DNA from 4 places in the Ruegeria sp. AB5 genome. Region 4 is predicted to be linked to each of the others. Evidence: riboswitches for the same ligand, from Rfam matches in the RefSeq annotation. Region 4 holds a riboswitch; each other region holds the start of a gene.
The links. A riboswitch is a leader RNA that binds a small molecule or an ion and turns the genes downstream of it on or off. The one in region 4 is predicted to bind cobalamin.

Region 1 (3,815 bases), on a different contig from region 4:
AGTTGCGCCATCCGCGCGGCCACAGCGGTCGAATAGCCGAAGGCCGGAGCGATATCCAGAACAACCTCATCTTTCGTAATGTTCAGTGAATCCAACATCTTGGCCAATGTACGTGGCTCAAGGATGCACCGGTTGTTGCCAAGCTCGATCAGCCCCTCGACATAGGCGGCTTCACGCTGTGCGTCCGGCACGAACCGCTCGCGCGGAACGACAAGCATCGCATCGATGATCGGAAACTTGGTCACATCAGAGGGTCGAACCTGTGTATCAACCATAGTGCGGCGTCGGGCTGCGAAATCTGCCATTTGGTCTCTCGTCTCATTCCCCTGGATGTCAGGCTTGTGCCACAGTCTGCATCCATCGACAACGGCTGTGATGCCGCAACCCGCAACTGACACCAAGATCGCATAGGCTACAAGCCCCACAATTCTTCAGCCGAAGGTCAAAATCGACAGCAATCCTCTGGACGCCCCTTGTGAAAGCTGCTAAAACGCCCATCACACCACGGCAAGTATTTGATTTTACTTGAAAAGGCGAGTTGGCGGAGTGGTGACGCAGCGGATTGCAAATCCGTGTACACCGGTTCGATTCCGGTACTCGCCTCCATAACAACAAAACTCTCAACCGCCCGTAGCACACACGGCCTAAGTTGACACACGCCCCTGCGGTACGACTTCATACCCTGGCTCTTCTGGCTCATCGTCCTGCATTTCCGGTGGAAAACCTGGCGCGCGGACGTCCAGGCCCGTGGACTCCTCCAGACGCCTAATGATGTTCGGGGAGAGTTCGCGGTCGCCAAAACGGGCGATTCCATCTTCGAAGATTTTGATCATCACCGGGTTGATTTCCAGGGGAACTCCGGCCCGGTCTGCAACGTCCTGAAACAATCCGATATCCTTTTTCACAAGGTCCATCGTAAAGGAAATATCGCGCGACCCGTTCAGGATGACCTGGCTTTCGGTTTCATGGACAAAAGACGTGCCGGACGAAATCTTTATCGCTTCGTAGGTCGTATTCAGATCCATGCCTGCCGCCTTGGCGGTGACCAGAGCCTCGGCGCAGGTGATCAGGTTGGCCGTGGCCAGATAGTTGGTCAGAACCTTCAGGACCGAGGCCGAGCCCAGCTCTCCGGTGTGCAGAACCCGGCGCCCCATTGTGGTCAGGAACGGCAATATGCGTTCGAATGTTGCGCGGTCGCAGCCCGCGAAGATCGAGATATTGCCCGTCGCGGCGCGGTGGCAACCACCCGAGACAGGGCAATCAACGGCTACCCCTCCGCGCTCCAGAACCAAAGCACCCAACCGCTTGACCTCGGCCTCGTCGGTTGTGGACATCTCCATCCAGATCTTACCGGGGTCAACCTCGGGCAGCATCTCTTGCATCACCGCGTCCGAGGCCGCAGGCGAGGGAAGGCAGGTGATCACGGCGTCGCAATCGCGCATCAACTGCGCCGGGTTGTCTGCGGGTTTCGCCCCCTGGTCTGCAAACGCGCGTACCAGATCAGAATTCAGGTCATGGACCGTCAGATCGATTCCATTGCGCAGCAGCGACCCCGAGAGCTTTCCGCCCACATTTCCCAGCCCGATGAACCCAACTTTCATAGATCGCTTCTCCCTGCGAGTGTTTCGGCCATGAAACCATGCCGCCCAGGGTACCGTCATGCCGCCCAGCGACCCTGGCAGGTCGCTTTTCATCCCCTTGCCCGTGTCAGCCCTGCAACCCGCTTGACAAGCTGCCTGCGCGTGCCGCATGTCCCTTCTGTTGGTGTCTGTAAGAACAGATGAAAAGGGAATGCGTCAGCGGTCAAACCGTCAAACGCAGCCGCCCCCGCGACCGTGACCGGAGAGGGTGCCCAATGCCACTGGCCAAGTGCCGGGAAGGCGGGACATCCGACAGGGCAAACGCCCTGACATCCGCAAGCCGGGAGACCTGCCAACGCCCGAAGATGAAACCGGACGGGGTGTTCCGGTGTCGGGTCCATGTCGCGATACGTGGCCCGCATGAAACCCCGTCCCCCACAAAGAGGATTGGGGGGATGAGAGACATGACCGAGACCACACCGGTCGAGCTGCTGGTTTGCACCACCTGCCGTCGCGGCTTGTCCGTCGAAGAGGATGCGCTGCGTCCCGGCGCGTTGTTGCACAAGGCGCTGGAACAGGCCGAATTGCCCGATGGTGTCACGCTGAAGGCCGTAGAATGCCTGTCCAACTGCGATCAGGGTTGTTCTATCGTGCTGCGTGGCGGGCCCGAGCGCTGGACCTTTGTCTATGAGCACCTCAATGAAACCGACCATGTCGAAACCATCGTTGAAGGCGCAACAAAGTATCTCGCCGCCGAGGATGGTCTGGTGAAATGGCGCGAACGCCCTGAACATTTCCGCAAAAACTGTGCGGCCCGCATTCCCCCGATTGGAGCCCTGAAATGAGCAACCTCGAAAAACTCCCCGTCACTGTGATCACCGGCTTTCTGGGCTCGGGCAAGACCACGCTGGTACGTCACCTGATGCAGAACCCGCAGGGCAAACGCCTGGCCATTGTGGTCAACGAGTTTGGCGATGTGGGCGTAGATGGCGATATCCTCAAATCCTGCGCGATCCCCGATTGCCCGGCTGAAAACATCATGGAACTGGCCAATGGTTGCATCTGCTGCACCGTGGCCGATGATTTCATCCCGACCATTGAGGCGCTGATGGCGCTGGAGCCGCGCCCCGATCACATACTGATCGAAACCTCTGGTCTGGCCCTGCCCAAGCCGCTGCTGAAAGCGTTTGACTGGCCCGATATCCGGTCGAAAATCACTGTGGACGGCGTGATAGCTTTGGCTGATGCCGAGGCTGTGGCCGCCGGTCGCTTTGCTCCGAATGTCGCAGCGGTGGATGCCCAGCGCCTGGCCGATGACTCGATTGACCACGAAACGCCGCTGTCCGAGGTGTTCGAGGATCAGATTTCCTGCGCCGACATCATCCTGCTGACCAAACCCGATCTAGCGGGTCCCGAGGGTGTCGCCAAGGCCAAGGAAATCATCGCGGCCGAGGCCCCGCGCCCGCTGCCCGTGGTCGAAGTGGCCGAAGGCGCCGTCGATGTCCGTGTTGTGCTGGGGCTTGAGGCCGCTGCCGAGGATGATATGGACGCGCGTCCCAGCCATCACGATGGGCACCATGACCACGAGCACGATGATTTCGAAAGCATCATTGTCGAGCTGCCGGAACAGACTGATCCGGCTGCACTGGTCGCCAATATCGAACGGCTGGCCAATGAGCTGAACATCCTGCGGGTCAAAGGCTATGCCGCCGTCGCCGGCAAACCCATGCGCCTGCTAGTACAGGCCGTTGGTGCCCGTGTGCGTCACCAATATGACCGCCCATGGGAGTCCGGCGAAGACCGACGCTCGCGCCTGGTGGTCATCGCCGAGCATGACGACATCAAAGAGGCTGAAATCCGCGAAATCCTCGTGGGTGTGACCGAGGCCGCCGAGTAAGCCATGCATGTCGTCTTCCGCGAAAGCCACGGGTTAGAGGAAACGGAGACCCCAACCGATCTGGGCCAGAGCCCGGCGGATCTGGTGGTGCTGTCCTTTTCCGACAGTGACCTTGGCGCTTTCGCGGCAGGCTGGCATCGCGGTGGCGGGCCGGATGGGCGGATGCCGACCCTGCGGCTGGCCAATCTGACGGCGCTGAAACACCCCCTGTCGGTCGACACCTATGTCGAACAGACGCTGGAGGGGGCCAAAGGCATTCTGATCCGTCTGATCGGTGGCGTGCCCTACTGGTCCTACGGGTTGCAGCAGGTTCTGGCACTGGCGCAGGCCAAGGGCAT
Region 2 (3,815 bases), on a different contig from region 4:
CGCAGCCTCTGGTCCGAACCGCCCGGGACATTCTTGAGGACGCGCATGTAGGGCGTGACCCAATCGCGGTCCGAACCGCACAGCTGTTCACCAGCCATCTGGGCGCGCTGATGGGGGATATGGCCGTTACGGTCATGCCAACAGGCGGCGTGTTCCTGGTTGGCGGCGTTGCCGAAAAAAACCGGTGGCTGTTCGGCGATAGTTTTCAGGCGGCATTCAACGCGGGCGGTCGCTTCAGCGACCTGCGGAAGACCATGAACCTCTATATCTCGGAACAAGACGAATTTGGCATTGTTGGCGCTAACAACTTCTGTAAAAATGCGCTCCAGCGGTAGACTCGCCGCCAGAGCCTAAGCAGAAGAGGAAATGGGATGATCCTGTGTTGCGGTGAAGCCCTGATCGACATGATTGCCGAACCGACCATATCCGGCACGGATGGGTTTGTTCCGCATTCGGGCGGCGCGGTTTTCAATACTGCGATTGCGTTGGGTCGGCTGGGCGCACCCGTCGGAATGCTGACCGGGCTGTCCTCGGACATGTTCGGGCAACAATTGGCCGATGACCTTCGCGCCAGCCATGTTGACGGCACACATGTGATCATTTCGGATCGTCCGACTACGCTGGCATTTGTTCAACTCAAGGACGGTCACGCCTCATACACGTTCGTCGATGAAAACACGGCCGGGCGTATGTTGCGGGCCGAAGATCTGCCGGATCACTTGCCTGCCGTTTCCGCGCTATATTTCGGCGGCATCAGCCTGGCCTGCGAGCCCTGTGCCGACGCTTACGCTGCGATGCTGGACCGGCATGGCGCTGAGCGGGCGGTGATGCTGGATCCCAACATCCGACCCGGTTTCATACAGGACCAGACCCGATACCGCACCCGTCTGAATCGCATGATTGGGCAATCGGATATCGTAAAGGTATCGGACGAGGATCTGGACTGGATCATCCCAGGCCCAGAAAGCCACGCTGAAAAAGTACCGCTTCTTTTGCAGGCCGGACCCTCGGTTGTCATTGTGACCCGCGGTGGCGAAGGTGCGTCAGGCTATCTGTCCAACGGCTCCGAGGTTTCCGTACCTGTCAAGCCTGTACAGGTTGTGGATACGGTCGGTGCGGGCGACACGTTCAATGCCGGTGTGCTGGCTGCACTGGAAAGCGCAGGTCAGCTTTCGAAATCCAGCCTGCGTGCCCTGTCGCCTGATGTGTTGCGGGATGCGCTTGCCATGGGCGCCAAAGTTGCCGCAGTCACCGTATCGCGTGCCGGGGCAAACCCACCCTGGTCGCACGAGCTTTAACCCCTCAGAGGGACCCAAAATGAAACGATCCGACGTCAACCGCATCAAGGCCGAGGCCCACGAGTTCATCCACTCTTTCGGCGCTGTTCTGCCGCCCTTTGCCGATTGGACCCCCGATCAGATGCGCAGTGCAAAGGCTGAAAGCGTCCGCTCACGCGGTCTGGGATGGGACATCACCGACTATGGGCAAGGCAATTTCGATGATCTGGGTCTGTTCCTGTTCACCCTGCGCAATGGCGACGTAAGCGACCTGAATCAGGGGCGCGGGATGCTCTATGCAGAAAAGCTGCTGATTTCACGGGACAAGCAGCTTTCCCCGATGCACCGCCACATCATCAAGGCCGAGGATATAATCAATCGCGGCGGTGGTGATCTGGTGATGGAGATTTACGCCTCGGACCCGGATGGCGGCATCGACCGTGATACGCCGGTGGTGGTGCCCAGCGACGCCTGCCCGGTCACGATCAAACCCGGTGAACATCTGCGCCTGAAACCCGGTCAAAGCGTCACCTTGATGCCAGGTATATGGCATGCGTTCTGGGCCGAACGCGGGGATTGTCTGATCGGCGAGGTCTCGACAGTCAATGATGACCGGACAGACAACGTTTTTGAGGATCCTATCCCTCGATTCGCCTCAATTGACGAGGATACCGCGCCCGATTTCCTGCTGGTCGCAGACTACTAGCCCCTGTTGAGCCCGCGCGTGTGGTTCACGTCCGCGACTTGGCCTGCGCATTGAGGGTTCGAAATCAACGGTAGACAGGCTGAACACCGTCTGTACGGATTGGCATGGACAGCCACGCCTTTCAACCGATCAAACACGCGCTTGACAAGTCTATGATCACCAGACTAGCTGAGCGGGATGGTTCCCGAAGGCTTGTCCCGACGGATGAAAATGGGAATACGGTGCGGCCCTCGGGCCAAGGCCGTAACTGCCCCCGCAACTGTAAGCGGAAAGCGACGCCACATCACCACTGGTCCATAGGATCGGGAAGGTTGGCCAAGCGATGACCCGCAAGTCAGGAGACCTGCCATCAGATGTTGAACCAACCTGGGGCGGGGCGTCCCGGAAGGAGGCTTGATGGCAAATCCGCTTGCTGATGCAACCAGCAAATCCGCTCTGCACTTGACCCTTGGTCAGGCGGATCAAGCTGTTCATGTCTGATCATTTTGTCCTGATCTGCGCCACGTGCATGGGCCCGATTCCGGCGAAACAGGCGCAGAAGATACTGAGCCGTCAGCTTCCGGGCGGGTTCACCACGCATCTGATCGACTGCATGGCGGGATGTGACCGCCCCATGACAGTAGGTCTGCAAGCCAAAGGCAAAGCACAATACCTGTTTGGTGACATACAAACAACCGACGACCTGAGCGCCTTGGCCGAATTCGCCTACCAGTTCCGCGAAAGCAAGGATGGCTGGACAAGCGCGACGAACCGCCCCTTGGCTTTGTATACAAAAACCCTGTCTCGCATGCCGCGTTTGCCAACTGAGGATGCGTCATGAGTTTTTTGGTTGCCGAGGGCTTGGAGTACTACGCCTTGAATGGGGATGTCTTGTTGCAAGGTGCCTCATTCACGCTTGAGGAAGGGTCGATCCTGGCCATTGCCGGCCCGAACGGTGCGGGAAAAACCACGCTTCTGAACCTGCTCTGCGGGGTGGCACGCCTGGCGCTTGGTGATGTGCGTATTCAGGGCCAAAGCCTGCGGAGCTTGTCGTCTCAGCAACGGGCCAGACGGATTGCCGTTGTCGGCCAACAGGAAGTGCCGGACGGACGGTTGCGCTTGCGCGACTATGTGGCGTTGGGTCAGATCCCGATCAAAGCCGACCGATCCGCCGAAAACCACAAAGCGGATTTGCAACGCGTTCTGGACATCGCCGAGTTGTCTCATCTGGCCGACAAACAGATGTCGAGACTGTCAGGCGGTGAGAAACAGCGCGCCCATATTGCCCGCGCTTTGGCCCAGAACCCGTCCTTGCTGTTTTTAGACGAACCTACCAATCATCTGGACCCCGATGCCAAGGGGCACATGCTGTCTCTGGTCGCGGAATTGGGTGTGACCGTGGTGATGATCGTTCATGATCTGGTCATGATCCCGGAATTCGCCAGCCATGTTGCATTGATGAAATCCACCCGTCTGACCGCCTTTGGGCCTGTCAATGACGTTTTGACCCCTGATCGTGTCCGCGACACGTTCGGCGTCGACTACCTCTGTTTCCAGCACGAAGGCCGTGTGATCCCGGCGCTGGATATCCGAAGACGAACACTGTCATCGTAAAAGGAAGAATTGATGATGCAGAAACTCTGGTCCGTGGCCCTTGTGTTCGGCCTGACAAGTGGCGCGGCGGCGCGTGAAGTGACCGTCGACAATTGCGGCGAACCGCTGGTATTCGAGCAAAAGCCCGAACGGATTGTTGTTCACGACATGAACATGACCGACATGGCGTTTGCTCTGGGCCTGCAGGACAGCGTTGTCGGCCTAACCGGCATTACCGGCTGGTACAAAACCAGCCCGGA
Region 3 (3,815 bases), on a different contig from region 4:
CGGTCATGGCAGAGACGGTTCTGCCCGCGCTGATCATCGGCTTTGCGCGACAGGAAGGCCTGACCGCAACACCAACCCGTGTAGATGAACGCAGCTTTGCTTATGAGATAAGCCAGCCCGGGCGCACTGCCCCTCTGGCGCGCTTTTTCTTTCACGTGGGCACAACAGATCAGGGATTTTCGGACCTGTTCGGTGACGCTGCTGATATTGTCATGGCCCAGCGCGAAATCCGGGACGCCGAAACTGACGCGGCCAAAGCTGCGGGCCTGGGTGATTTGACCCGCCCTCAGCGCGCGCGGATTGTTGCGCTGGATGCAATCGTCCCGGTGGTCGCGCCCGAAAACACAATTCGGCAGATATCACCTGCGGATCTGGTGCAGGTTCTGTCCGGAGACCTGACCAACTGGATCGATCTGGGCGGGCCTGATGCCCCAATCGCCCTGCACATGCCGGATATCGGATCGGGCCTGTCACAGGACGTTGAAGACCAGCTTTTGCGTCCGGCCAATGCGCAAGTGTCAAAAACAGCGTTCCGACACGCCCGAAACCGCGATCTGATTCATGCGGTCACCAGTGATCCTTTTGCAATCGGCATCACGACACAAGCTGGTTCGGACACCACGCGCGCCCTGCCTTTGACCGGTGGCTGCGGCCACGCGCTTGCAGCGACCCGCCAATCGATCAAAACAGAAGACTACCCGTTGACTTCGCCGATGTTTCTGTACCTGCCGCAGCGCCGCCTACCGCGTATCGCACGCCAGTTCCTGGCCTACAGCCGATCGCCGGACGCCCAGTTGGCGATACGACAGGCCGGGCTTGTGGATCAGGCGCCGGAAACCTTGCCGGTCGGCCTGCAGGGTGATCGTCTGGCCAACGCCATCGTCTCGGGCGGTGCAGAGGTCGGCCTGGATGAGCTGCAACGCATGATCGCCGCCCTGCGCCCGCTGACGCGCCTGTCCATATCCTTCCGGTTTGAGCCAGGCAGCTCTCGCCCGGATGCGCAATCACGGTCCAACATCCTGCAACTGGCTCATGCGCTTGAGACGGGCGGTTTGATGCCCCGCAAGCTGGTGTTTGCCGGCTTCAGCGACGGGGATGGCGCGGCCAGCAGTAATGCCCGGATCGCGTTGCGGCGGGCTCAAACGGTCCGCAATGCAGTTCTGGCGGCGGTTGAAACCGAGATCCCCCCAAGCGTCGAAATCACAACAGAAGGGTTCGGAGAGGCTATGCCCATGGCGTGTGATGACACCGAATGGGGCCGAAAGGTGAATCGCCGCGTCGAGGTCTGGATTGAATGAAACGCTGTGGCGAGCTGACGCCTGATCGCCCGCCTCAACGTGAACGGAGATTGCCTTTTTCAATCCTGTCGCGAGGGCCGATGCCAAGACGCGCATGACTAAGTTGAATAAAATCAGGCTGTTGCGCGCCCTCAGAAAGGCGCTGCCCACGTCTTGTCCGTCGCCAAATCTGCGCTGAATCCAACGCCTTGTGAATACAGGTTGACTGCCGAGGGAAAACTCTGCCATGAGCGTTTCTGTGTCCGGTTCCGGGTTTACCCGGATAAAAGGGAATGCGGTGCGGGTTTTTCAAATGATCACCCAATGCCGCAACTGCCCCCGCAACTGTAAGCGGTGAGCAGGGCTGATATGCCACTGGGATATCCCGGGAAGGCCAGTCCGATGCTTTGACCCGCAAGTCAGGAGACCTGCCGGATATGCGCCCTCGGAAAAGGGTGCGTCACCGACGCCGGGGCGTGCGTCGGGCCGGTGCCCGGAACGTGGGCAGTTGGTCTCGTTCGCCTTTGCGTCAAGCAATGAAACGTGCCGGGGTTGGCACGACGGGACAAGGAAGACTACCTCATGAAAAAGCTGCTCTGCACGGCTGCTGTTGCGCTGGCATTTCCTGCAATGGCACAGGCGCACTTTCTTCTGGAATACACCACGGACACCATGATCGATGCACCCGGTAACGTGCCGGTCAAGCTGATTTTCTGGCACCCGTTTGAAAACGGTCATGTGATGGATCTGGAAAAACCGCAGGAATTCTTTGTGATCCACAACGGTGAAAAGACCGACCTGCTGGGCACGCTGGAACCTGTTCTGTTCTCCAGCCCGGAAAACGAAGGCACGGGGTTCAAAGGATCGGTGCCCGTCAAACGCTCGGGCGACTATGTCATGGTCACGGTGCCTCAGCCCTACTACGAGGAATCCGAGGATGTCTACATCCAGCAGCTTACCAAGGCCTTCCTGAACCGTAACCAATTGCCGACCGACTGGATGAACCCCGTTGGTCTGGAAACCGAAATTGTCCCGCTGAACAAGCCCTACAACATCATCGCAGGCTCGACCTTTACTGGACAGGTCCTGGCCGATGGCGAACCGGTCGCTGGCGCAGAGATCGAGATCGAATACATGGCGGCTGAACCGAACATGGACAGCGCAGCCTCGACTGATCCATCCGTGTCGCCGATGCCCGGTGGTGCTGTTGTCGCTCTCTCGGATGCCAATGGTTATTTCTCATTTGGTGTTCCGAAAGCCGGATACTGGGGCTTTGCAGCACTTGGGTCGGGTCCACAAACCCGGCATGAGGGCAAAGAACTGAGCCAGGATGCGGTGATCTGGATCCGCGCCTGGGATATGGAGTAAGCGCGAATGCACATTGTCGATGGTGCCCTGTCCAACCCGGTCGTGATCGGCGGAGCCGTCGCAGCCGCCGGTGGGATCGCCATTGGGTTGAGATCGCTTGATCTGGACCGCATCCCGACCGCCGGGGTGCTGTCTGCCAGTTTCTTTGTGGCCTCGCTGATCCATGTGCCGATCGGGCCGTCTTCGGTGCATCTGATACTCAATGGTCTGGCCGGGCTTCTGCTCGGCTGGGCAGCCTTTCCGGCCTTGTTTGTGGGGCTGTTGCTGCAGGCGGTCTTCTTTGGCTTTGGTGGCTTGACCGTACTGGGGATCAACACGTTCAATATTGCACTTCCGGCAGTCCTGGCCGGTCTGTTGTTCAGGCCCCTGATCGGGCGTGGAACACCAGTGTTTGGTGCGATTTGGGGCGGTATTGGCGGCGCTTTCGCAATAGCTGTCACAACGATCATGGTTGGTCTCTCACTTGCCTTGTCGGGGGACGAATTCCTGCCCGCAGCCAAGCTTGTCTTCTTTGCGCATATGCCCGTGATGGTCATCGAGGCTGTGCTGACCGGTTTTGCCGTCCTGCTGGCGCGCAAGGTAAAACCGGAATTGTTTGTGACAAGGTTTGCCGCATGAAGCAGCTGACGCTCATCCTGACCCTTTGCTGCGTTCCGCTTCCGGCGCTTGCCCACAAGGTAATCGCCGGGATATTTGCGTCTGGCGATGCCATCGAAGGGGAAATCGGGTTCTCCAATGGCACCATGGCCGTGGACACCAAAATTGTCGTAACCGACGCTGATGGGAGCGAACTGGGCCGCACAATGACGGATGCGGACGGGTTCTTCGTCTACATTCCGACCGCAGCGGTGGCGCACACATTCTTTGCCGATCTGGGAGCGGGACATGTGGCCCAAGTGACCATGTCTGCGGAAGACGTGGCCGAAATCATGGGTGTTGCAGCCGTTTCGGACACTGCCACCGAGCCCGAAAGGCATGTATCAGAACCTGTATCCGGCGGCGTCTCTGTGGCCTCTCTCAGCGCTGAAGAACGTGAGGTCATCGCGGAACTTGTCCGAGACGAGTTGCGCCCCCTACGCCGCGAGATCGCTGCCTATCGAGAGCACAATGATTTCCAGACCGTTCTGGGCGGCATCGGCTATATCTTTGGTCTGTTCGGGCTGGGGTTCT
Region 4 (3,815 bases):
CTGTCATTGTCCTGACAAAGGCGGATGCCTGTTCCGATCCTGCAGATTACGCGGCGCAGGCCGCGCGTTTGGCACCGTTTTTGACAGTGCTGACCGTCAACGCGCTGGACGCTGCTGACGTTCAGCACGTTCTGTCCTGGTGCCCGGCGGGCCAAACGGCCGCTTTGGTCGGGTCTTCTGGCGTCGGGAAGACAACACTGGCCAACGGGATGACCGGACAGAATCAGGCGACGGCGGCAATCCGCGAGGACGATGCACGTGGGCGTCACACCACAACCGGTCGCGCCTTGCACGCAATGCAGAACACCGGTTGGCTTGTCGACACACCCGGCATGCGCGCCTTGCGCCTGCTGGATGCACAGGACGGTGTGGACGAAGTGTTTTCGGACATTCTGGATCTGGCCCAAGCCTGCCGCTTTTCGGATTGTCAGCATGACACCGAACCCGGTTGCGCTGTTCAGGCCGCGATAGAGGCTGGTGCGTTGGATGCGGACCGGTTGGGGCGCTGGAGAAAGTTGCGGCGCGAAGATCAGCGCAACTCTGAGACCGTGGCAGAGGCACGGGCCCGCGACAAAGCCTTCGGCAAAATGGTCCGATCCGTGATGCACATCAAATCGTCCCATAGAGGGGAATGAAGAAAGGGGCGCCGGAAATCCGGCGCCCACCCCTTCAGCCGATCAAGCGGGGCCAGAGGGCTGCATTGCGCCGGGCAAAAACACCGATATGACCAATGTCGGACACTCCGAATTCGCCGGGCGACAACAGGTGTCGTCTGGCCTTTGGCCCGTATAGATCAGCCAGACGCCAAACAGCGTCCTTGGGAACCATTTCGTCATCCGAAAATGCGAACAAGTCGACCGGAACGTCCAACTCATGCCACATTGCCTCTGGCAGGGTGTGACCAAGCTCGGGAACGTAGCTATGCGGCGCGGTACACCATTTGCGCCATTGCCAGTATACAGCGGGCGGCAGGTCCGATCCGAATCCCAACACCTTGCCCGGCAGATACCCAAGACTACGCACAACCAAAGGCACATGCCCGTACCAGAACAGACCCGCCAACGCCCGATAGGGCCATGGGTGATCTCTGAGGGTCACGAGGCCCGAGGAGACACAGATCATGCGATCAATCTTGTCTATGTCCGGTTGCACGGGACCCAGCATTCCCCCAAGAGAATGACCAATCGACCAGTGGTAGGCCTTCGGGAACCTGCGACGCATCTCGGCCCGCGCGGCAGGCATATCGACCAAAGCCCAATCCGCCATCGAAATCTTCGACCTGCGCTGAGGCCCGGTTTTTGAATGTCCGAAATCGCGATAATCATAAGTCAGGCACGCCATACCCTGTTCGGCGGTCAGCCACCGTGCAAAGTGTTGGTAGTAGTCCCGAGGCACCCCCGTCGCGCTATTGAGAACGACAACGCAGCCCGGTTCGTCCAAAGGCCGGTAAAGCCGTCCCGACAGAATCCCAGCCTCTGCCGGTATCCGAATGTCTTCAATCAGAACTGTCTGGTTTGAATCCAACATGGGCCCCTCGGTGCGAAACTGAACTGATGAGTTCACCACACCATGGCCCCATCAGACCCCGACGAGTCAACTCTGATCCCGCATGACCAAACGTCCGCTTTCACCGCAACCCTTCCGCAGTGCAGAAAGTTCGGCTTGACTCAGGGCATGCCCGACCGATAGCGATGCATGTGATGGTTCCCGTCCTCCACAAGAGGCGGGATGAAAAGGGAACACGGTGCGGTTCATTCGGGTCAATCCCGAGCAAACCAAATCCGCGACTGCCCCCGCAACTGTAAGCGGTGAGCACTGCCGAAACACCACTGGCCGCAAGGCTGGGAAGGTCGGTAGGGCAACGACCCGCAAGTCAGGAGACCTGCCATCCTATATGTAACCGAAACTCGGGCGGGGTGTCCGGGCAGGTCCTGACAGCCCTGATCTGTCCTGCCTGATCCGATCCCCTGTCCGCCGCGCGGAGGGCGCAGGATGATCTGGAAGACGACGACACATAGGTTCACGGCAACCATCTGCCAACACACCGGCAAGCCCTGCCCGGCGCTGGCAAGCATGTCGCGCGCGCTGGTAAAGGCTGTTGCACAGGCAGGTCCATCGACCACGGAAGATTTCGAAATCGAAGGCAACGCTGAGCTAACGCACTGCCCCGACGGTTGCACCGCCCGATTTCGCGCCAATCCAAATCTGGTTCGCATCTATTGCGGCTCTGACCCGCAAACAGATACCGACCTGCTGGAGCGCTATGCGGATCTGATGTTCGGGTCCGGGCTTGACAGTTTGCCAGCAAACACAATGACCACGATGCCCTGCGCCATGCTGGAAGCTTTGGCCCTTTCGCCACACGGTTCCGTCTCTGCCGAACATCGTCCCTCGGCCTGAGGACCAGTCAATGCCCTGGCGTGCGACCTTGGCACTTGTACCACGCCGGGACGCATAGCAAAATCACCCTCAAGCCATGTGGACGCGGGCCACATGGCCCACTACGCTGCGGTGACGTCCCGAATCCGCAAGAGCAGACATGACAGACCCAGACAGCCCCACCTATCAGGTTCTCGCCCGCAAGTACCGCCCGGAAACCTTTGCCGATCTGGTGGGTCAGGATGCGATGGTACGCACCCTGAAGAACGCGTTCGAGGCCGACCGCATCGCGCAGGCCTTTGTCATGACCGGTATCCGCGGCACGGGCAAAACCACCACGGCGCGGATTATCGCCAAGGGCATGAACTGCATCGGCCCGGACGGATCAGGCGGCCCGACAACTGAACCCTGCGGCCAGTGCGAACACTGCCAGGCGATCATGGAAGGCCGCCATGTGGACGTGATGGAAATGGACGCCGCCAGCCGCACGGGCGTCAACGATATCCGCGAAATTATTGACAGCGTCCGCTACCGCGCCGCATCGGCCCGCTACAAGATCTACATCATCGACGAGGTTCACATGCTCTCGACCAGCGCTTTCAACGCGCTGCTCAAGACATTGGAAGAGCCGCCCGCACATGTGAAATTCATCTTTGCCACCACCGAAATTCGCAAAGTCCCGGTTACGGTCCTGTCCCGCTGCCAGCGCTTCGACTTGCGCCGGATCGAGCCTGAGGACATGATCGGCCTGTTGCGCAGGATTGCCGCTGCCGAGGGGGCGGAGATTGCCGAGGATGCGCTGGCCCTGATCACCCGTGCGGCCGAAGGATCGGCGCGGGATGCGACGTCGCTTCTGGATCAGGCCATCTCGCACGGGGCCGGGGAAACCACCGCTGAACAAGTGCGTGCCATGTTGGGTCTGGCCGATCGCGGTCGGGTGCTGGACCTGATGGACATGATCCTGCGTGGTGACGCAGCGGGGGCGCTGACCGAACTCAGCGGACAATATGCCGAAGGTGCCGACCCGCTCGCCGTGCTGCGCGATCTGGCCGAGATCACTCATTGGGTCTCGGTTGTTAAGATCACCCCGGATGCGGCAGAGGACCCGACCGTCTCCCCTGACGAACGCGCCCGAGGACAGCAGATGGCCGAAGCGCTGCCCATGCGGGTGCTGACCCGGATGTGGCAAATGCTGCTGAAAGCGCTAGAGGAAGTTTCGGCCGCACCCAACGCCATGATGGCGGCTGAAATGGCTGTGATCCGACTGACTCACGTGGCTGACCTGCCCAGCCCCGAAGAACTGATCAAACGCTTGCGGGAAATGCCGCCGCCGCCCAATGGCGGACCCGGTGGCGGCTTGCCATTGCAAGGCAGCGGTGCAGCGCCGGTAGAGGCACGGGCCCCTGCGACATCCTACGCGCCAGCGACCGGCGGTT

Region 1: another riboswitch for cobalamin. It lies ahead of ACR0L4_RS11000 (DUF1636 family protein); the one in region 4 lies ahead of ACR0L4_RS21025 (hypothetical protein).
Region 2: another riboswitch for cobalamin. It lies ahead of ACR0L4_RS08395 (DUF1636 family protein); the one in region 4 lies ahead of ACR0L4_RS21025 (hypothetical protein).
Region 3: another riboswitch for cobalamin. It lies ahead of ACR0L4_RS18050 (DUF4198 domain-containing protein); the one in region 4 lies ahead of ACR0L4_RS21025 (hypothetical protein).

What each region holds. Positions count from the first base shown of each region.
Region 1 is NZ_JBQGAE010000005.1:66,146-69,960, reverse strand. Features, by position in the region: gene ACR0L4_RS11015 (protein-L-isoaspartate O-methyltransferase) at 1-305, opposite strand, end outside; tRNA gene ACR0L4_RS11010 (tRNA-Cys) at 533-606, shown strand; gene ACR0L4_RS11005 (NAD(P)-dependent oxidoreductase) at 645-1,661, opposite strand; cobalamin riboswitch at 1,746-1,951, shown strand; gene ACR0L4_RS11000 (DUF1636 family protein) at 2,045-2,425, shown strand; gene cobW (cobalamin biosynthesis protein CobW) at 2,422-3,477, shown strand; gene cobN (cobaltochelatase subunit CobN) at 3,481-3,815, shown strand, end outside.
Region 2 is NZ_JBQGAE010000003.1:186,303-190,117, reverse strand. Features, by position in the region: gene ACR0L4_RS08410 (glucokinase) at 1-335, shown strand, start outside; gene ACR0L4_RS08405 (carbohydrate kinase family protein) at 372-1,298, shown strand; gene ACR0L4_RS08400 (D-lyxose/D-mannose family sugar isomerase) at 1,318-1,983, shown strand; cobalamin riboswitch at 2,147-2,348, shown strand; gene ACR0L4_RS08395 (DUF1636 family protein) at 2,456-2,803, shown strand; gene ACR0L4_RS08390 (ABC transporter ATP-binding protein) at 2,800-3,576, shown strand; gene ACR0L4_RS08385 (ABC transporter substrate-binding protein) at 3,589-3,815, shown strand, end outside.
Region 3 is NZ_JBQGAE010000012.1:114,742-118,556, forward strand. Features, by position in the region: gene ACR0L4_RS18045 (phosphate ABC transporter substrate-binding/OmpA family protein) at 1-1,298, shown strand, start outside; cobalamin riboswitch at 1,525-1,727, shown strand; gene ACR0L4_RS18050 (DUF4198 domain-containing protein) at 1,860-2,645, shown strand; gene cbiM (cobalt transporter CbiM) at 2,652-3,263, shown strand; gene ACR0L4_RS18060 (cobalt ABC transporter permease) at 3,260-3,815, shown strand, end outside.
Region 4 is NZ_JBQGAE010000018.1:66,266-70,080, forward strand. Features, by position in the region: gene rsgA (ribosome small subunit-dependent GTPase A) at 1-635, shown strand, start outside; gene ACR0L4_RS21020 (alpha/beta hydrolase family protein) at 670-1,527, opposite strand; cobalamin riboswitch at 1,685-1,904, shown strand; gene ACR0L4_RS21025 (hypothetical protein) at 1,993-2,400, shown strand; gene ACR0L4_RS21030 (DNA polymerase III subunit gamma/tau) at 2,540-3,815, shown strand, end outside.